DNA from 3 places in the Isoptericola sp. NPDC019482 genome. Region 3 is predicted to be linked to each of the others. Evidence: predicted binding sites of a transcription regulator. Region 3 holds the regulator's gene; each other region holds the start of a gene.
The links. Region 3 encodes LexA, which represses DNA repair genes until DNA is damaged. Its sites were predicted from a motif close to TCGAACANNTGTTCGA; they were not measured.
Positions count from the first base shown of each region.

Region 1: ABZ493_RS14560 (DUF222 domain-containing protein) is a predicted target of LexA. The motif match lies at 5,228-5,243, and genes of this name have one in related genera.
Region 2: ABZ493_RS10715 (DUF222 domain-containing protein) is a predicted target of LexA. The motif match lies at 4,618-4,633, and genes of this name have one in related genera.

Region 1 covers NZ_JBEYBQ010000022.1:22,220-28,723, reverse strand. Annotated here, with positions in the region: gene ABZ493_RS14585 (acetolactate synthase large subunit) at 1-524, shown strand, start outside; gene ilvN (acetolactate synthase small subunit) at 530-1,051, shown strand; gene ilvC (ketol-acid reductoisomerase) at 1,115-2,143, shown strand; gene ABZ493_RS14570 (NUDIX domain-containing protein) at 2,259-2,693, opposite strand; gene ABZ493_RS14565 (ASCH domain-containing protein) at 2,753-3,280, shown strand; gene ABZ493_RS14560 (DUF222 domain-containing protein) at 3,340-5,208, opposite strand; gene ABZ493_RS14555 (GNAT family N-acetyltransferase) at 5,346-5,846, shown strand; gene ABZ493_RS14550 (3-isopropylmalate dehydrogenase) at 5,951-6,504, shown strand, end outside.
Region 2 covers NZ_JBEYBQ010000012.1:105,961-112,464, forward strand. Annotated here, with positions in the region: gene ABZ493_RS10700 (MFS transporter) at 1-1,271, shown strand, start outside; gene ABZ493_RS10705 (GNAT family N-acetyltransferase) at 1,255-1,719, opposite strand; gene ABZ493_RS10710 (DUF2804 domain-containing protein) at 1,755-2,807, shown strand; gene ABZ493_RS10715 (DUF222 domain-containing protein) at 2,823-4,598, opposite strand; gene ABZ493_RS10720 (HD domain-containing protein) at 4,722-5,309, opposite strand; gene ABZ493_RS10725 (epimerase) at 5,402-6,418, shown strand; partial or broken gene ABZ493_RS10730 (IS481 family transposase) at 6,415-6,504, opposite strand, start outside.
Region 3 covers NZ_JBEYBQ010000004.1:17,169-23,672, reverse strand. Annotated here, with positions in the region: gene ABZ493_RS04465 (ATP-dependent DNA helicase) at 1-631, shown strand, start outside; gene ABZ493_RS04460 (L-lactate dehydrogenase) at 641-1,600, shown strand; gene lexA (transcriptional repressor LexA) at 1,649-2,482, opposite strand; gene ABZ493_RS04450 (LysM peptidoglycan-binding domain-containing protein) at 2,714-3,052, shown strand; gene nrdR (transcriptional regulator NrdR) at 3,155-3,637, shown strand; gene ABZ493_RS04440 (DUF5302 domain-containing protein) at 3,761-3,943, shown strand; gene serA (phosphoglycerate dehydrogenase) at 4,021-5,259, opposite strand; gene ABZ493_RS04430 (AAA family ATPase) at 5,382-6,504, opposite strand, start outside.

The DNA of each region.
Region 1 (6,504 bases), on a different contig from region 3:
CGCGCACCTGGCTGAACTCCGCGGGCCTGGGCACCATGGGCTTCGCCGTCCCCGCCGCGATGGGCGCCAAGGTGGGCGAGCCCGACCGCGAGGTGTGGGCCATCGACGGCGACGGCTGCTTCCAGATGACCAACCAGGAGCTCGCGACCTGCGCGATCAACGACATCCCCATCAAGGTGGCGCTGATCAACAACAGCTCGCTCGGCATGGTGCGGCAGTGGCAGACGCTCTTCTACGACGAGCGCTACTCCAACACCGACCTGCACACCGGGCACGGGACCCGGCGCATCCCGGACTTCGTGAAGCTCGCGGACGCGTACGGGTGCGAGGGCATCCGCGTGGAGCGCGAGGACGAGGTCGACGCCGCGATCAAGCGGGCGCAGGAGATCGACGACCGCCCCGTGGTGATCGACTTCCAGGTCTCGCGCGACGCCATGGTGTGGCCGATGGTCGCCGCCGGCGTGCCGAACGACGACATCCAGTACGCGCGCGGCATCTCGCCGGCGTGGGACCGAGAGGACTGAGACCCATGTCGCGTCACACCCTGTCCGTGCTGGTCGAGAACAAGCCCGGCGTCCTCACCCGCGTGACCGCGCTGTTCGCGCGTCGCGCGTTCAACATCCACTCCCTGGCCGTCGGGCCCACGGAGCACGAGGAGATCTCGCGCATCACCGTGGTGGTCGACGTCGAGGAGCACCCGCTCGAGCACGTGACGAAGCAGCTCAACAAGCTGATCAACGTCATCAAGATCGTCGAGCTCGACCCCGAGTCGTCCGTGCAGCGCGAGCTCCTGCTCGTCAAGGTGCGGGCCGACCAGGCCACCCGCGCGGGAGTGCTCGAGGTCGTCGACCTCTTCCGCGCCCACGTCGTGGACGTCGTCCCCGACACGGTCGTCATCGAGGCGACCGGGACCGCCGCCAAGCTGTCCGCGCTGCTCAGCGCGCTCGAGCCGTACGGCGTCCGCGAGATCGTGAAGTCCGGCACGCTCGCCGTGGGCCGCGGCTCGCGGTCCATCACCGACCGAGCACTGGAGCGTGTGCGCACGGCCTGAGGCCGAGCGCGTACCGTCACCCCCGAACCACCACAGCAGTACCGAGACCCGAGGAGCATCACCGTGGCTGAGCTGTTCTACGACGACGACGCCGACCTGTCCATCATCCAGCAGCGCAAGGTCGCGGTCATCGGCTACGGCAGCCAGGGCCACGCGCACGCGCTGAACCTGCGCGACTCGGGCGTCGACGTCCGCGTCGGCCTGCGCGAGGGCTCCGGCTCCGCGAAGAAGGCCGAGGACGAGGGCCTGCGCGTGCTCACCGTCGCCGACGCCGTCAAGGAGGCGGACGTCGTCGTCATCCTCGCGCCGGACCAGGTGCAGCGGCACGTGTACCGCGACGAGATCGCCCCGAACCTCAACGAGGGTGCGGCCCTCGTCTTCGGGCACGGCTTCAACATCCGCTTCGGCTACATCAAGCCCGAGGCCGGCCACGACGTGCTCATGGTCGCCCCCAAGGGCCCGGGTCACCTCGTGCGCCGCGAGTACGTCGACGGCCGCGGCGTGCCGGTGATCGTCGCCGTCGAGCAGGACGCGTCGGGCTCCGCCTGGGAGCTGGCCCTGTCCTACGCGAAGGGCATCGGCGGCCTGCGTGCCGGCGGCATCAAGACCACCTTCACCGAGGAGACCGAGACCGACCTCTTCGGCGAGCAGGCCGTGCTGTGCGGCGGTGCCTCGCAGCTGGTCCAGTACGGCTTCGAGACGCTGACCGAGGCGGGCTACCAGCCCGAGGTCGCGTACTTCGAGGTGCTGCACGAGCTGAAGCTGATCGTCGACCTCATGGTCGAGGGCGGCATCGCCAAGCAGCGCTGGTCCGTCTCCGACACGGCCGAGTACGGCGACTACGTCTCCGGCCCGCGCGTCATCGACCCGCGCGTCAAGGAGAACATGAAGGCCGTCCTCGCGGACATCCAGAACGGCGCCTTCGCCGAGCGCTTCATCGCCGACCAGGACGCCGGGGCCCCCGAGTTCACCGCGCTGCGCGAGAAGGGCGAGGCGCACCCGATCGAGACCACCGGCCGCGAGCTGCGGAAGATGTTCTCGTGGATCAAGCCCGCTGACTCCGACTACACGGAGGGCAGCGCCGCTCGCTGACCCACACCGTCAGCAGCGACGCGCGCGGCCGTCGTCCCCCACCCGGGGACGGCGGCCGCACGTGCGTCCGGACGTCGCTGAGGTAGTGCGGGGCGTGCCGAGGTAGTACTGCCTGTCAGTCGAGGAGGCCGGCCCAGCGGCGGGCGACGTCGACCAGCTCCACGCGGTGGAGGGCGTCGACGTCGGCCAGCCGGTGCCAGGCGACGTCGTCCGTGGACCCGTCGGCCTCGACGGTGAGGTCGCCGCCCACGACGTGCGCGCGGTAGACGATGCGGATGCCGTGCAGCGGTTCCGCGGGCGGAGTGCCGTTCACGACGAACCGCCGCTCGGCGGGGATGACGATGCTGTCGACCCCGAGGATCCCGTCGAGCTCGACGTCGTACCCCGTCTCCTCCCGCAGCTCGCGGACGGCGGCGGCCTCCGGGTGCTCGCCGGGGTCGATGCCCCCGCCGGGCAGCGTCCAGCCGGACCCACCGCCCTCGTTCCAGTGGGGGAGCAGGATCCGGTCTCCGTCGACGACGACGGCGTAGGCGGCGATACGCGTGAACATCCGGACATCGTGGCAGAGGGCGCCTGCCGGGTGGGGCATGGCCTGGCAGGATGGTGAGCATGAGCGACGACGCGAACCCCGGGCTGGACTCCGAGCAGGCCGACAGCATCACCGAGTTCTGGGACGTCGCGCGCCCTAGCGCCGGCCGCACCAGCCACGGCGGCGCCGTGGGGGAGCGCTCCGAGAACGTGGTGCCGCCGCCCGCCTGGTCGTTCGGCGACTCGCCGGAGCTGGCCGACGAGCTGCTGGGGCTGGTGCTCGACGGCGTGAAGACGGGCACCGCCGCCGCGGTCTGGGAGTACGAGGCCGCCGACGAGCCGCTACCCCGCAAGGGCGACCTGTCGATCGTGCTCGACGGCGCCGGCGCGCCGCGACTCCTCATCAGGACGACCGAGGTCGAGACCGTCCCCTTCGACGAGGTGACCGCCGAGCACGCCGCCGCCGAGGGCGAGGGTGACCGCACTCTCGCGTCCTGGCGGGAGGAGCACGAGCGGTACTGGCGGCGCACGCTCGCGCAGGTCGGTCGCGAGTTCGACCCGACCATGCCCGTGGTGTGCGAGCGGTTCAAGGTGCTCTACCGCGCCTGACACCGGCCCACGCCCGGCCCCTCCGATCCGTCCGACCCGCCCCGTCCGACCTGCTCAGGTCAGAACGGCGGGCCGTTCGGCATCGCGTCCGGTGGGCCGTCGGGACGGACGTTCGGTGGGCCGTTCTCGGGCGTCTCGGGCGTCTCGGGGATGTCGGGACCGTGGGGCGGGTGCCGGTGCCGCGTCGTGTCGACGGGTTCGGGTGCGGTGACGTATCGGCGTCCGGTGGGGGAGGTCCATTCGAGGGTGCCGCCCCAGTTGCTGGTCTCTCTCTGCGTGACCTGCCATCGGGTCCGGTGTTTCGTCACGTGGTGTCGACGGCACAGCGCGGCGAGGTTGGTGGCGCTGGTGGTGCCGCCGTGGGCCCAGGCGGTGGTGTGGTCGAGGTCGGCGTGGGCGGCGGGGTGGGTGCAGCCGGGGAAGCGGCAGGTGGTGTCGCGTGCGCGGACCAGGGCCTTGAGGTCGGCGGGGACGGCATAGGTGGTGCGTCCGACGGACAGGACGGTGCCGGTCTCGGGGTGGGTGAGGATCCGTCTGAGTGAGGGCGCGAGGGCGGTGAGCTGGCGGGCGGTGTCGGGGTCGATCGGCACCCGACCGTCGAGGACAGCCGGGGCGTCGGTGAGCCCGAGCAGGGTCAGGACCGGGATCGTGACGGTGACCTGGGGTCGGATCGAGCGGGCGAGAGCTGCCAAGGCGCTGTGCTGGTGAAGCAACCGGTCGAGGTCATCACCGGTCTCCGTGTGTTCGAGGTCGGCCGAATCCGCACGCTGGCCTTCTGGCGGTGCTTCGTGCTGCCCGTCGGGCTGGCCCCCGTGCTGGTCAGGGTGCCGGCGAGTGTCCTGTCGGGTGTGCCGCGGGCCAGGGCCGGGCACGGCCGCGACATCGAGAGTGCCGTCGTCCAGGAGGAGGGCGGCGAGGGCGTCGGCGCGGGCCTGGGCGAAGGTGCGGTGCTCACCGCTGCCGCTGTGGCTCCCGCCGGCGCTGCCGTTGCTGCTGGTGAGGTGGTGGGCGGTGCGGGTGAGGCGGTCGTACGCGGCGTGCGCCAGGGGTGCGGGCAGGTGGGCGGTGATCCAGGCCATGCCGTCGCGGCCGTCGTCGAGCCAGACGGCGCGCCGCTGGGTAGCTTCGGTGTGGCGGACGTCGGCGGGAGTGGGGTGGGCCGTCTCGCGGGCTCGGCGTGCGCGGCGTCCGGTCTGTGTGGGCGTGCACGTGACGCGGCCGGTGTCGCGGTCGAGGATCGTGGCCAGGACGGCCTGCTCCACGGATGCGGATTCCTCGGGGCTCAGGTCGGCGACGTGTGTGGAGATGGCCGTGGCGTGCGCCCAGGACAGGTGGCCGTCGTGCAGTGCACGCAGGGTGCCTGGGGCCTTGTCGGTGAGGGTGACGGCGTGGTCGGTCAGGGTGCCCGCGGCGTGCTCCCCGATCCGGAGGGCAGTGGCGATCTCGGCGGTCACGGCGCGGTGGGCGAGCTCGAGCCTGCGAGCGGAGGGTGCGCGCCTGGCGGTGGGGTCGTCCTGGTCGAGCAGGTCGGTCTCCAGCGCCTCGGCCAGGCCAGCGGCCAGTGCGAGCAGGACGGCCCGCTCGGCGTGCAGGGTCGCGATGTCGGTGTCGTTCGCGGCGAGCTGGTCCAGCACCCGGTCCAGGTCTGCCAGCGTCGGCCGCCCTGCCAGTGGCTGGCGGTCCGTCGACGCCTGCGGCCGCTCGACGTCATGGCCGCCGGTGTCATCCCCGCCCGCGGCGTGTCGGCCGGATGGCTGGTGGCGCCGCGACTCTTCCTCGAGCAGCTCGCCGATCGACGGGTTCCGGGGCATCGCGGCGAGCCGGTCCGCCTCTGCCCGCAGGTCCACCGAAGAGCCCGCGCGATCGCCGACGTAACCCGGAGCACCGGCATCGGTGCCGTTCACGGGGTCGGGGAGCGTCGTCGTCATGCCCTCACCCTAGCGATATTCGAACACCTGTTCTAGGCCCTCTCGGGAATCTGTGGACAACCAATGTCGATTGACGGCGGCGAGAGAGCTTCGGCAGGTCGGCGCCGATCGTGTCGTCCGGGAGGCAGGATGGGGCGATGTCCGCCGCGCCGACGTCCGTCGCCATCCGCCCCGCCACCGCTGACGACGCGTCGGGGTGCGCCTTCGTGCACCACGCGTCATGGGTGGAGACCTACTCCGCGCTGCTCCCGGCCGAGCACTGGGAGTCCGACACGCTCGAGCGGCGGACGGCCACCTGGCGGCGTTGGCTCGCCGGCGAGCTGACCGTCACGGTGGCGGAGGAGGGCGGTCGGATCGTCGGGATCGCGTTCGTGAACGCGGGACGGCCGGTCGGAGCGCACCCGCCGGTCCGGGACCGGGAGCTCTGGCTGCTCTACGTGCTGGCCGCGCACCACGGGACCGGTGTCGGCCAGGCGCTGCTCGACGCCGTGCTGCCGCCGGGGGCGTCGGCCCAGCTCTGGGTCGCCGAAGACAATCCGCGGGCGCGACGCTTCTATCGTCGCAACGGGTTCCGGCCTGACGGTGCGCGGGACGTCGACGCGCAGTCCGGGATCGCCAGCGTCCGCTGCGTGCGTTGACCGGGACCCAGGGCTCTGTGCGTGACCTGCGAGGTCCCCGGCCGACGTGTCCGAGGAATGAGATTTCTGTCCGCATCATGACCCGGCGGGCTTAGGCTCGGCCCATGACGCGGAGCATCGACCTGGCAGTGGTGGCCGGCGACGGCATCGGCACGGAAGTCGTGGAGCAGGGCCTGGCGGTCCTCGAGGCGGCGGTGGCCGGTTCGGACGTCAAGATCTCCACCACCGAGTTCGACCTGGGGGCGCGCCGCTGGCACGCGACCGGCGAGACGCTCACGGACGCCGACCTCGAGGCCATCAAGCAGCACGACGCGATCCTGCTGGGCGCCATCGGCGACCCGAGCGTGCCGTCGGGCGTGCTGGAGCGCGGCCTGCTGCTCAAGCTCCGCTTCTCGCTGGACCACTACGTGAACCTCCGCCCGGGCAAGCTGTACCCCGGCGTGACCAGCCCCCTGGCGAACCCCGGCGACGTCGACTTCGTCGTCGTGCGAGAGGGCACCGAGGGCCCGTACGTCGGCAACGGCGGCGCGCTGCGCGTCGGTACCCCGCACGAGATCGCGACCGAGGTGTCGGTCAACACCGCCTTCGGCGTGGAGCGCGTCGTGCGCGACGCCTTCGCCCGCGCGCAGGCCCGCCCGCGCAAGCACCTCACGCTGGT
Region 2 (6,504 bases), on a different contig from region 3:
TCGGCGACGAGCTCGGCGGCACCGGGGAGGCGCGGCTCAGCCTGCAGCAGTGGGTGGTGGACGGCTACCTCGTCACGCTCGGCGCGCTCATCCTGCTCGCGGGCTCGTTGTCGGACCTGTACGGGCGGCGCCGGGTGCTCGTCGCCGGGCTCCTGGGCTTCGCCGTCGCGTCGGTGCTGTGCGCGCTCGCTCCGACCGGACCGGTGCTCGTGGGCGCCCGCCTGCTGCAGGGCGTGGCCGGGGCGCTGCTCGTGCCGAGCTCCCTGGCACTGATCATCTCGACGTTCGACGGCGAGGCGCAGGGTCGCGCCATCGGTCGCTGGACGGCCTGGACCGGGACGGCGATGATCGTGGGCCCGTTCGTCGGCGGCGGCTTGGTCGACCTGCTGTCCTGGCGCTGGGTGTTCTGGATCAACCTGCCGGTCGTCGTCGTCACGCTGGTCCTGCTGCGGCCCGTGCCCGAGGTGCACCAGACCACCGGGCGCCGGCTCGACGTGCCGGGTGCGGTGCTGGCCGCGACCGGCCTCGCGGCGGGCGTGTACGGGCTCATCGAACGGACCTGGGCCGCCGTCGCCGTCGGGGCGGTGCTGCTGGTCGCGTTCGTCTGGTACGAGCGGCGGGCGCGCGACCCGATGATGCCGCCCCGGCTGTTCGCCGCGCGCAACTTCGCGTGGGGCAACGTCGCGACGTTCGCCGTCTACGGGGCGCTCTCGCTCGGCGGGTTCGTGCTCGGCCTGTTCCTGCAGCAGGTGGCGGGCTACTCGGCCACCGCCGCCGGGGTGGCGCAGCTGCCCTCGACCCTCGCGATGCTCGCGCTGTCGACCCGGTTCGGCGCCCTCGCCGCCCGCTACGGGGCGCGCTGGTTCATGACGGTCGGGCCCGTCGTCGCCGGCGGCGGGTACCTGCTGCTGCTCACGATGGACGCGAGCGCGCACTACGTGACGCAGGTGCTGCCCGGGCTGCTGGTGTTCGGCCTGGGCCTGTCGATCACGGTGGCGCCGCTGACGGCCGCGATCCTCGGGGCGGCGCCCGCAGCGGACGCCGGCATCGCGTCGGCGGTGAACAACGCCGTCTCGCGCGTGGCCGGGCTGCTGACGGTCGCGTTCGCGGGCGTGATCCTCGGCGGGGTGCTCGACGTCGCGTCGTTCCACCGGGCGCTGCTCGTCACCGCGGGCCTGCTCGTGCTGGGCGGGTTGGTGAGCATGGTCGGCATCCGCGACGCGCGTCGTCCTGCCGCCCCGGAGGACGCCGGGGTCACAGGGGCAGCTTGAACCCCTCGTGCGACTGCGCGTAGCCGAGCGACCGGTAGAAGCGGTGCGCGTCCGGGCGCTGCTTGTCCGACGTGAGCTGGGCGAGGATGCAACCGCGCTCGCGGCCGCGGGCGTGCGCGTGCTCCATCATGGCCCGTCCGAGGCCCTGCCCGCGGAGCGCGGCGTCGATGCGCACCGCCTCGACGAGGAGGCGCGTGGCCCCGTACCGGGAGATGCCGGGCACGAACGTCAGCTGCATGCAGCCGACCACCGCGCCGTCCAGCTCGGCGACGACGAGCTCGTTGTCCGGGCTGGCCTCGATCGCCTCGAAGCCCGCGACGTGCGCCGGGCCGAACTCCCCGGTGCGCGCGGCCGCGATGGCGTCGTCGACGATGAGCTCGAAGATCCTCGGCAGGTCGTCGCGGGTCGCGAGGCGGAAGGTGACGGCGGAGGCGGGGGAGTCGGGCACGGCGGGACGCTAGCAGCCGCCGCTAGCCTCGCGCTGTGACAGAGCACGAGACCGAGGACGACACCGAGCACGACATCGAGCGCGAGATCACCGCCGACGTGGCCCTGTGCCTCCCCGACGGGCGCCTGAACCCCGACGCGGTCGGCTGGTCGAGGGCGCCGCTGCACGACACGTCCGGCATCGGCCGGGGCGTGCGCGGGCTCGGCCGGAACAAGCGGTGGGAGTACTGGGCGGTCGTGACGCCGGACCACGTGGTCGCGCTCACCACGTCCGCGCTGGACTACGCCGCGCTGCACCAGGTGTGGGTGTGGGACCGGGCGTCCGGCGAGGAGGTCGACGCCGTCGCGATCGCGCCGCTGACCGGGTCGGCGACGCTGCCCGGGCGCCTCGGTGGCGGCCCGGTCCGGTCGCGCACGCGCTCGGTGGCGGTCGCGGTCGACGAGCGCCCCGGGGGCACGCGCCTGCGGGCGCGGACGGCGCGGGTGGAGCTGGACGTGACGGTCGCGCGGCCCGCCGGACGCGACCTGCTCGCGGTGGTGGTGCCGTGGTCGCGGCGGCGGTTCCAGTACACGGTGAAGGACGTCGGGCTGCCGGTGGCCGGCACCCTTCGGGTCGACGGCGTCGACGTGCCGGTGCCCGTGGGCTCGTGGGCCGTGCTCGACCACGGTCGGGGGCGGTGGCCCTACCGTGCCGCCTGGCAGTGGGGCGTGGGCGTCGGCAGCGGCGTCACGGGTAGCGGCACGCGGCACGAGGTGGCGGTGCAGCTCGGCGGGACGTGGACGCGCCAGGGTCCGACGACGGAGAACGGCGTCTTCGTGGACGGCCGGCTGCACAAGGTCCACGACGAGCTCGACTGGACGTTCGACCGCGGCGCGTACACCCGGTGGTGGCGGGTGCGTGGCGAGCGGCTGGACCTCACGTTCGTGCCCGCGCACGACCGGGTGAGCCGGACGCAGCTCGGCGTCCTCGCCTCGTCCACCCACCAGTGCTTCGGCGCGTGGTCGGGTTGGGTCATGACCGACGACGGCGCACGCCTCGACGTCGAATGTCTCGACGGCTGGGCCGAGGACGTCGCGCAGCGCTGGTGAGCACGTCCCGCCCGGTCAGAACGGCGGGCCGGGGTCGGGGATCTCGGGGGTGTGGGGGATCGTCCGGTGTCGGGTGGTGTCGACGGGTTCCGGATGCGTGAGGTGGCGGCGGCCGGTGGGGGAGGTCCATTCGAGGGTGCCGCCCCAGTCGTGCGGTTGATGGTGCGGACGGGTGCCGCCGGCCGCATTCACCTGCCTGAGCTGCCAGCTGGTCTGGTGTTTCGTCACGTGGTGTCGGCGGCAGAGTGTGGCGAGGTTGGTGGCGCTGGTGGTGCCTCCGCTCGCCCAGGCGGTGGTGTGGTCGAGGTCGGTGTGGGTGGCGGGGTGGGTGCAGCCCGGGAAGCGGCAGGTGGTGTCGCGTGCGCGGACGAGGGCTTTGAGGTCGGCGGGAACGGTGTACGAGTCGCGGCCGACGGACAGGACGGTGCCGTTCTCGGGGTGGGTGAGGATCCGCCGCAGCGACGGCGCGAGGGCGGTGAGGTGTCGGGCGGTGTCGGGGTCGATGGGGACGTGGCCGTTCATCGTCGCCGGTGCGTCGGTGATGCCGAGGAGTGTCAGGACGGGGACGGTGACCGTGACCTGGGGGCGGATGGAGCGGGCGAGGATCGCGAGCGTCGCCTGATCCGCTGCCTGATCCGGTGCAGGCGCCGGTCGGTGGTCGTCCGCGGTGTCTCGTGGGACGTGTCCGGTGTCGCCGTCCTGGGTGGTTCCGTGGGGCGTGGGTCCGGTGCTCGTGTCGGCTCCGGGGCTGGGTGGCGCTGCCGCGCTGTCGAGGGTGCCGTCGTCCAGGAGGAGGGCGGTGAGGGTGTCGGCGCGGGCTTGGGCGAGGGTGCGTCCGTGTCCTGCGTTTCCCTTGCCGTCGTCCGCGACGAGGTGTCGGGCGGTGCGGGTGAGGCGGTCGTAGGCGGCGTGGGCGAGGGGTGCGGGCAGGTGGGCGACCAGCCAGGTCATGCCGTCGCGGCCGTCGTCGAGCCAGACCGCGCGCTGGGCCGTGGCCTCGGTGTGCCGGACGTCGGCGGGGACGGGGTGGGCGGTGTCGCGGGCTCGGCGTGCGCGGCGGGCGACCTGCGCGGGCGTGCAGGTGACCGTGCTGGTGGTGGCATCAGGACCGTCGTCGGGGCTGATCACGGCGGCGAGGACGGACCGTTCGACGGTGGCGGCTTCCTGGGGGTTGAGGTCGGCCAGGTGGGTGGTGATCGCGGTGGCGTGGGCCCAGGACAGTCGGCCCTGGTGCAGGGCGGTCAGGGTGGCGGGGGCTTTGCTGGTCAACGTCACGGCGTGGTCGGTGAGGGTGCCGGTGGCGTGCTCGCCGATCCGGAGGGTGGTGGCGATCTCGGCGGTCACTGCGCGCCGGGCGAGCTCGAGGCGGCGGGACGAAGGGGAACGCCGAGCGGTGGGGTCCTCGGGGTCGAGCAGGTCGGATTCCAGCGCTTCGGCCAGCCCGGTTGCCTGGGCGAGGAGGACTGCCCGTCGGGCGTGCAGTGTCGCGATCTGGGTGTCGTTGTCGGCGAGCTGGTCCAGCACCTGGTCCAGGTCCGCCAGCGTCGGGCGATGCGCCACGGCATGGGTTTGCCGGCTGTCTTCGCGCTCGTCGGCGTCGCTCTTGTCGGTCGCGTGCTCCCCGGTCCGAACCTGGTGTCGTGCTTCTTCCTCGAGCAGCTCGTCGATCGACGGGGTCCACGACCGTGGCAGCGCCGCGAGCCGGTCCGCCTCCGCGCGCAGACCCGTGCTCACACCACCGGGCGTGCCGGCGTCGGTGCCCGTCGCGGGGTCAGGGAGCGTCGTCGTCATGCCCCCAACCTACCGACGTTCGAACACCTGTACTACCCCTTGGTCGAGATCTGTGGACAACCCCGAGGTCACCGGGGAGGGCAGCGGGCGGGCGCCGGCAGCGGCGGCGCTCAGCGCACCCGCTCAGCGCACCCGGTCGGCGCCGCCCGCGGCGACGTAGGCGGCCGCGACGGACGCGGGCTTGCGAGCGGCCTGGTCCCGGAGGCAGGCGCTGAAGGTCTCGCGGAAGTCGAGCCGCGGCCATCGGGACTCGAGGTCGGCGCGGAGCGTCGTGGGCCAGTGCTCGAGCCCGCGGCCGCTGACGTCGGCGCCGGTGGACCGGGCGAGCAGGTAGCCCTCCGGGCGCTCGACCGCCGGGACGTCGTCGTCGTCGAGCATGTGGTCGACGACCGTCCGCGCGGTGCGGTCCCGGCGCTCCGTGGGCCAGCCGGCGCCCGCGGCGACCGCCCACGCCACGTTCCCGCCCGCGACCTCGAAAGGCTCGGTGTGCGCGTCGAAGCCCGCGGTGAGGCCGGTGTCGTGCAGGAGGCCGGCGACGGCGAGCACCTCGTCGTCGACAGGGAGGGCCAGCCGGCGCCCGAGGTCGGCCGCCAGCAGGGTGGAGCGCACGGCGTGGTGCACGAGAGTCGCGGGGGAGAAGCGCACGAGCACGTCGAACGCCGCGCGGACGGGCACGGTTCGGGGCAGCCCCTCGGGCAGCTCGTCGGTCATGGCACCGGACGTTAGCGCGTCGGCGTGCCGGGGCGTTCTGCCGCGGGCAGAAGGCGGGGGCGGGCGGCGTCGAGGTGCGCCAGGGTGGGGCCATGAGGCTGCTGGTGCTGGGTGGGTCGGTGTTCCTGTCGAGGGCGGTCGCGGCGGACGCCGCGGTGCGCGGGCACGAGGTGGTGGCCGCGAACCGCGGCCGGTCGGGGCCGGTGCCGGGCGGTGTGCGGCACGTGCCGCTCGACCGCGCCGAGCCGTTTCCCGAGGCCCTGGTGGCCGAAGGCTTCGACGCCGTCGTGGACGTGTCGCGCACGCCGTCGCACGTGCGGCGCGCGGTGGCGGCGCTGCCCGACGCGCACTGGGTGTTCGTGTCGACGATCAACGTCTACGCGGACGATGCCGACCCGGGCGGACCCGGCGTCGGACGGCTGCGCGCGCCGCAGCCCGACGACGTCGACGGGGCGGAGGACCCGGAGGCCTACGGCGCGATGAAGCTGGCGTGCGAGGAGCTCGTGGGCGCCGGGGCGGCGACGTCGGCGGTCGTGCGCCCGGGGCTGATCGTGGGTCCGGGCGATCCGAGCGGGAGGTTCGCGTACTGGCCGGCTCGGTTGGGCCGAGCGCTCGACGACGGCGGCGGCGACGTCCTGGCCCCCGGCGACCCGGCGGACCCGATGCAGGTGATCGACGTGCGCGACCTCGCGGCCTGGCTCGTGGACCTGGCCGAGCGGCGGACGGAAGGGATCTTCGACGGCGTCGGCCCGGTCGTCCCGGTCGGCGAGCTCCTCGCCGCGGTGGCGCGCGGTGTCGGCGCCGAGCCGCGCTGGGTGTGGGCGGACGACGCCGCCCTCGAGGCGGCCGACGTCCGGCCGTGGTCGGGGGAGCGGTCGCTGCCGCTGTGGCTGCCGCGCCCCGAGTACGCGGGGATGCCGGCGCACGACTCCGGTCCCGCCGCGCGGGCCGGCCTGGCGTCGCGGCCCGTCGAGGACGTCGCGCGGGACACGCTGGCCTGGCTGCGCGCGACGCCCGACGCCCACGTCACCGGGCTGACCGCGGCCGAGGAGGCCGCCGTCCTGGCCGACCTGCGGGGCGCGGCGGAGGGTGCTGACGCGAGGGTCTAGTTGTGATGTCCAGGGAGGGTGGTCAGCCGACTGACCGGCGGCTGGTTGCCGATCGCGCTGTGGAGCCTGTGGTGATTGTAGAAGTG
Region 3 (6,504 bases):
CGACTACCCGCGCCAGGGAATCCTCTACGTCGCGCGGCACCTGCCCGCGCCGGGGCGGGAGCCGACCACGGACGCCCAGCTCGACGAGATCGCCGGACTGATCGAGGCCGCCGGAGGGCGGACCCTCGGGCTGTTCTCCTCCCGCCGGGCGGCCCAGGCCGCGGCGGAGGCGATGCGCGAGCGGCTGGACGTGCCCGTGCTGTGCCAGGGCGACGACCAGCTTCCGACGCTCGTCAAGGCGTTCGCCGACGACCCGGCGACCTGCCTGTTCGGCACGCTCTCCCTGTGGCAGGGCGTGGACGTCCCGGGGCCGAGCTGCCAGCTGGTGCTCGTGGACCGGATCCCGTTCCCCCGTCCGGACGACCCGGTGAAGGCGGCCCGCGCCCGCTCCGTGGAGCAGGCAGGCGGCAACGGGTTCATGCAGGTCTCTGCCACGCACGCCGCCCTGCTGCTGGCGCAGGGCGCCGGCAGGCTCGTGCGCACGGGGGAGGACCGCGGCGTCGTCGCCGTCCTCGACCCCCGGCTCGCGACCGCCCGCTACGGCTCCTTCCTCACCCGCTCCATGCCGGACTTCTGGCCGACCACCGACGGGGACCTCGTCCGCGCTGCGCTCCGGCGGCTCGACACATAGCGTGTGGCCGTGGACGAGACACGCAGGACGACCAAGCTCGCGATCGTCGGAGCGGGCGCAGTGGGTTCCACCCTCGCGTACGCGGCGCTGGCCCGGGGAGCGGCCCGGTCCGTCGCGCTTCTGGACGTCAACCGCGCGAAGGTGGAGGCCGAGGTGCTCGACCTCCGGCACGGGGGCATGTTCATCCCCCAGGCCGAGATCGACGGGTCCGACGACGTCGAGGTGTGCCGCGGCGCCGACATCGTCGCGGTGACGGCGGGGGCCAAGCAGAAGCCGGGACAGAGCCGCCTCGACCTGGCCGAGGCGACCGTCGGCCTCACGCGGTCGATCCTGCCGGGCCTCCTCGAGGTGGCCCCCGACGCAGTGTTCCTCATGGTCACCAACCCCGTGGACGTCGTCACGTACGCCGCCCAGGAGATCAGCGGCCTGCCGCGGGGCCGGGTGTTCGGCAGCGGCACCGTCCTCGACTCGTCGCGGCTGCGCGACGCGCTGGCCCGCCACTGCGGGGTCGCCGTGGGCAACGTGCACGCGAGCATCGCGGGCGAGCACGGCGACTCCGAGATCGTGCTGTGGAGCTCGGCCACGATCGCCGGCGTGCCCCTGCTGGACTGGCGGCCCTTCCGGGGCCACCCGGCGCTCGACACCCCCGCCCGGGAGCGCATCGCGACCGACGTCGTCGAGTCCGCCTACCGGGTCATCGCAGGCAAGGGGGCGACCAACTACGCGGTCGGCCTGGCGGCGACCCGGATCATCGAGGCGGTCCTCAACGACGAGCACCGCGTGATGAACGTGTCCTCGCGCCTCGACGACTTCTACGGCATCAGCGACGTCTGCCTGTCGGTGCCGTCCCTCGTCGGCCGACGAGGCGTGGCCGAGACGATCGACACGCCGCTGTCGGACGACGAGATCGCCGGCCTGCGCGCGTCGGCCGAGAGCATGCGGGCCGTGCAGCACCGGCTCGGCTTCTGACCCGACCCGTCACGACCTGGCGCGGCCCACCGGGCGGGCCGTGCCAGATCAGAGGCTGCGCAGCACGGCCACGACCCGGCCGAGCACCTGTGCCTCGTCGCCCTGGATGGGGGAGTAGGCGGCGTTCTGCGGCAGCAGCCAGGTGTGCCCGTCGGCCTGCTTGAACGTCTTGACCGTGGCCTCGCCGTCGATCATCGCGGCGACGACCTCGCCGTTCTCCGCGACGGGCTGGCTGCGCACGACGACCCAGTCGCCGTCGCAGATGGCGGCGTCGACCATCGAGTCGCCGGCGACCTTGAGCAGGAACAGGTCGCCGTCGCCGACGACCTGCCGGGGGAGCGGGAAGACGTCCTCGACGACCTGCTCGGCGAGGATGGGCCCGCCGGCGGCGATGCGGCCGACCAGCGGGACGTAGGACGGCGCCTGGGCCGGCTGCGCGTCGGACGCGGCGAGCGACCCCGCGACGAAGCCGGGCGCCCCGTCGCCGCCCGCGGACTCGACGGTCGCGGGCGCCTCGGGGTCGACGACCTCGATCGCGCGGGGCCGGTTGGGGTCGCGGCGCAGGTAGCCCTTGCGCTCGAGCGTGGTGAGCTGGTGCTTGACGGAGGAGGGGCTCGCCAGGCCGACGGCCTCGCCGATCTCACGCATGGTGGGCGGGTAGCCACGCGCCTCGACCGAGCTGCGGATGGTCTCGAGCACGCGCCGCTGGCGCGGCGTGAGCCGGTCGGACGACGGCGAGAGCTCGCTCACCGACGCCAGCGCGGTCGTCGAGGTGCCGGCTGCCGTCACCGGCACGGCCGCGTCCTCGGGGGTCTCGTCCTGGGTCGCCCATGACGTCGCCGTCGTCGTGGACGCCGGGGCCTGGTCCCGTCCGCTGGTCATCGCGTACTCCGTCCTCCAGGGGCGCGGCCCGCGGGCGGGCCGATGAAATCCGACAAACCTTCCATCGCGCTGCCGCCACTCTAGGCCAGTTCCCGTCCGACATCAAACATCTGTTCGATCAGGCCTCGACCGTGTCGCCCCGACGTGGTACACCTAGTACAGCAGTTCGACGTACAGGTGTTCGACGAACGAGTGTTCGACGGACGGCACCACGTGGACGGAGGCAGGACGATGCAAGACGCGCGCAGCACGAGCGATGCTCACGGGTTCCTCGGGCTCGGGGGCCTCAGGCTCACCCGTCGGGGCCGGGCGGTGGTCGCGGCGCTCGTCCTCCTGGTGCTCGTCGGCGCCGGGCTGGTCGGCCAGCGCGCCGTGGCGGAGTCCCCAGGTGCGGGCGTCGAGGTGCGGCTCCAGACGGTGGCGCCGGGCGACACGCTCTGGCAGTACGCGCAGCAGGTGCGGGACACCGGCGAAGACCTGCGCGACGTGGTGGCCGAGCTTCGTGACCTCAACGGGCTGACGTCGGCGGAGCTCCAGACCGGGCAGGTCGTGGTGCTCCCGCTCGACTGACGGCACGCGGCCGAGAGGATCCTGCTTGCGCGGACGGTCGCCCGCCGCTTACCTTGTCGGGCAGCCGGGCGCCGGTCCGGAGCCGAGCGCAGGAGACCAGCGATGCACTGCCCGTTCTGCCGCCACGCGGACTCACGAGTCGTCGACTCGCGGACCTCTGACGACGGCGCGTCCATCCGTCGCCGGCGCCAGTGCCCCGCGTGCCAGCGCCGGTTCACCACGATCGAGACCGCCAGCCTGTCGGTGGCCAAGCGGTCCGGGGTGACCGAGCCGTTCAGCCGGGACAAGGTCGTGGCCGGGGTCCGCAAGGCCTGCCAGGGCCGGCCCGTGAGCTCCGACGACCTCGCCGTCCTCGCCCAGAAGGTCGAGGAGACGCTGCGCGCGTCCGGTCGTCCCGAGATCGAGGCGAACGAGGTGGGGCTGGCGATCCTCGGCCCTCTGCGGGAGCTGGACGAGGTCGCGTACCTGCGGTTCGCCAGCGTCTACCAGTCGTTCGAGTCCCTCGAGGACTTCGAGTCGGCGATCACCTCGCTCCGGGCCGAGCGCGACGAGCGCGCCACCGCCGGGCACGGCACGACGGCCTGAGCCGCGCCCGGTCCGGGCGAAATGCCCTGGCGGGGCGTGGCGGGGCACGGCATGCTGGACGGCACCAGGTGCCGTGCGGTCGACCGCACGCGCACACCCACCCCGACGGACGAGGTGACCGCGATGACGGACGACTCCAGGGCAGCAAAGCCCACCGAGGACACGAAGGCGCGCTTCCGGGAAGCGCTGGAGAAGAAGAACGCCGCCAGCCACCCGACCGCCGGCAAGGACGGCAACACCGGCCAGGTGCACGGTTCCGAGACGTCCGGGCCGGTGCAGAAGATGTTCCGCCGCAAGTCGGGCTGAACGACCGACCGAACCGCGAAGGGCGGCCCCGGGATCCGGGGCCGCCCTTCGTGCGTCGGCAGCAGGCGTCGTGCCGGTCAGCCGGCCGCGGGCCCGGGCGGGAACTCCGGCCGCTCGAACGCGTCGCGGATGCGCAGCCGGATGGTCGAGTCCATGGCCTGCAGCTTGGCGGAGGCGCCGCGCTGCGTGACGTCGGAGATGTCGGTCACCACGTAGCCGATCTCGCCGCGCGTGGCGAGCATCTGCGCCTCGATGTTCGCGCCGTGGTCGGCGAAGACCTGGTTCACGCGCGCGAGGACCCCGGGCACGTTGCGGTGCAGGAGCATGATGCGCCCGACGCCCGTGCTGGCGAGCTGGAGGTTGGGGAGGTTCACGGAGAGCGTCGTGGAGCCCGTCGCCACGAAGTCCCGCAGCTTCTTGGACACGAACTCGCCGATCGCCTCCTGGGCCTCCTCCGTCGAGCCGCCGACGTGCGGCGTGAGGATGACGTTCGGCAGCCCGCGCAGGGGAGAGGTGAAGCCGTCGCCGCGCTTCTTGGGCTCGGTCGGGAAGACGTCCACGGCCGCGCCGCCGAGGTGGCCGGACAGGATGTGCTCCCGCAGGGCCTCGACGTCCACGACGAAGCCGCGCGAGAGGTTGAGGAAGACCGCGCCGGGCTTCATGCCGGCGAACAGGTCGGCGCCGAACAGGCCCGCGTTGCCCGGTCGGCCGTCCACGTGGATCGTCACCGCGTCGGCCTCGGCGAGCAGCTCCTCGATCGTCTCGACCCGGTGCGCGTTGCCGAGGGCGAGCTTCTCGGCGGTGTCGTAGAAGACGACCCGCATGCCGAGGTTCTCGGCGAGCACCGAGAGCTGGGAGCCGATGTTCCCGTACCCGATGATGCCCAGCGTGCGGCCGCGCACCTCGTGCGAGCCCTCCGCGGTCTTGTCCCAGACGCCGTCGTGCAACGCCTTGTCGCGCACGGTGAGGCGGCGCGTCAGGGCGATGATCTCGGAGATCGCGAGCTCCACGACCGAGCGGGTGTTGGAGTAGGGCGCGTTGAAGACGGCGACGCCGTGGGCGGCGGCGGCGTCCAGGTCGATCTGGTTGGTGCCGATGGAGAAGGTGCCGACGGCCTGCAGACCGGGGACGCTCTCCAGGACCTTGCGGGACACGGTGGTCTTGGACCGGATGCCGAGGATCTGGAAGTCCGCGAGGGACTCGATCAGCTCGGACTCGTCGAGCGCGCCGGGGCGCGTGACGACCTCGATGCCCGCATCACGAAGATTCTGGGCAGCGACGGGGTGGACGTTCTCGAGAAGGAGGGCTCGCAGCACGAGGCCATGGTGCGCCGTGCGGGGCCGCGCCCACAAACGCGTCTCACCGTTGCGGTGCCACGTCCGGTGCCATGTCCGGTGCTATGTCCGGTGCCACGTCCGGTGTCACGTCGCACCGTGCCTCACGCGGCGGCGAGCTCCACGACGCCTGCGGGCAACGCCTGCTCGTGCACGACGACGAGCCGCTGGGTGGGGCGGGTCATCGCGACGTACAGGTCCGACGCCCCGCCCGGGCCCGCGGCGACGGCCGCCGGCTCGACGAGCACGACGGCGTCGAACTCCAGCCCCTTGGCCGCGCGCGGGTCGAGCACGCTCACCTGGGCGTCCTCCGGGCGCTGGCCGAGCAGGCGCGCGGCCTCCTCGGCGCCCAACGCCCCGGGCAGGTCGGACTCCACGGCCTCGCGCAGCGCGTCGACCTGGTCGGCGGACGCGATCACGGCCACGCGGCCCGCGCCGTCGGTCCCGACGAAGTTGCCCGCCAGCACGGCGACCTGGTCCAGGACCTCCTGGACGAGCACCGGTCGGGCGGGGCCCGACGGCGTGACCCGGGTGAGCTCGAGCGCGCCGTCGACCTGCCGGGCGGCGGTGAGGGGCGACACCGGGAGCGCGGCCTCGGCCGCCATCCGCTGCGCCGCGTCCGCGACCGCGGCCGGGGTGCGGTAGGAGACCGTCAGCTCCTCCAGGCGCCAGGAGTCGCCGAGCACCGGGTCCAGCGCGCGGGCCCACGACCGGGCGCCCGCGGGGGACGACGTCTGCGCGACGTCCCCGACGATCGTCATGGATCGCGTGGGCACCCGGCGCACCAGCATCCGCCACGCCATGGGCGACAGCTCCTGCGCCTCGTCGACGACCACGTGGCCGTACGTCCAGGTGCGGTCCTCCGCGGCGCGCTCCGCCGTCGTCAGCCGCGGCCCCGTGGACTCGAACCGGGAGGCCAGCGTCTCGGCGTCGACCAGGCCTCCGCCCGCGCCGGTGGACTCGAGCACGGAGCGGGCGTACTCCAGCTCCGCGGCACGCTCGGCGGCGCGCGCCCGGGCCTCGGCGCGGGCGATGGAGCCGTCCTCGCCGAGCAGCTCGGCGGCCTCGTCGAGCAGCGGCACGTCGGCCTCGGTCCAGGGGGCGTCCGGGTCGCGCCGCAGCGCCGCCCGCTCGCTCGCGGACAGCTCGGGCGCCGCCTCCGCGAGCCGGTGCGGCTTGGCGAAGAGGTCGGCCACGAGCTTCTCGGGCGTGATCGGGAACCAGGCG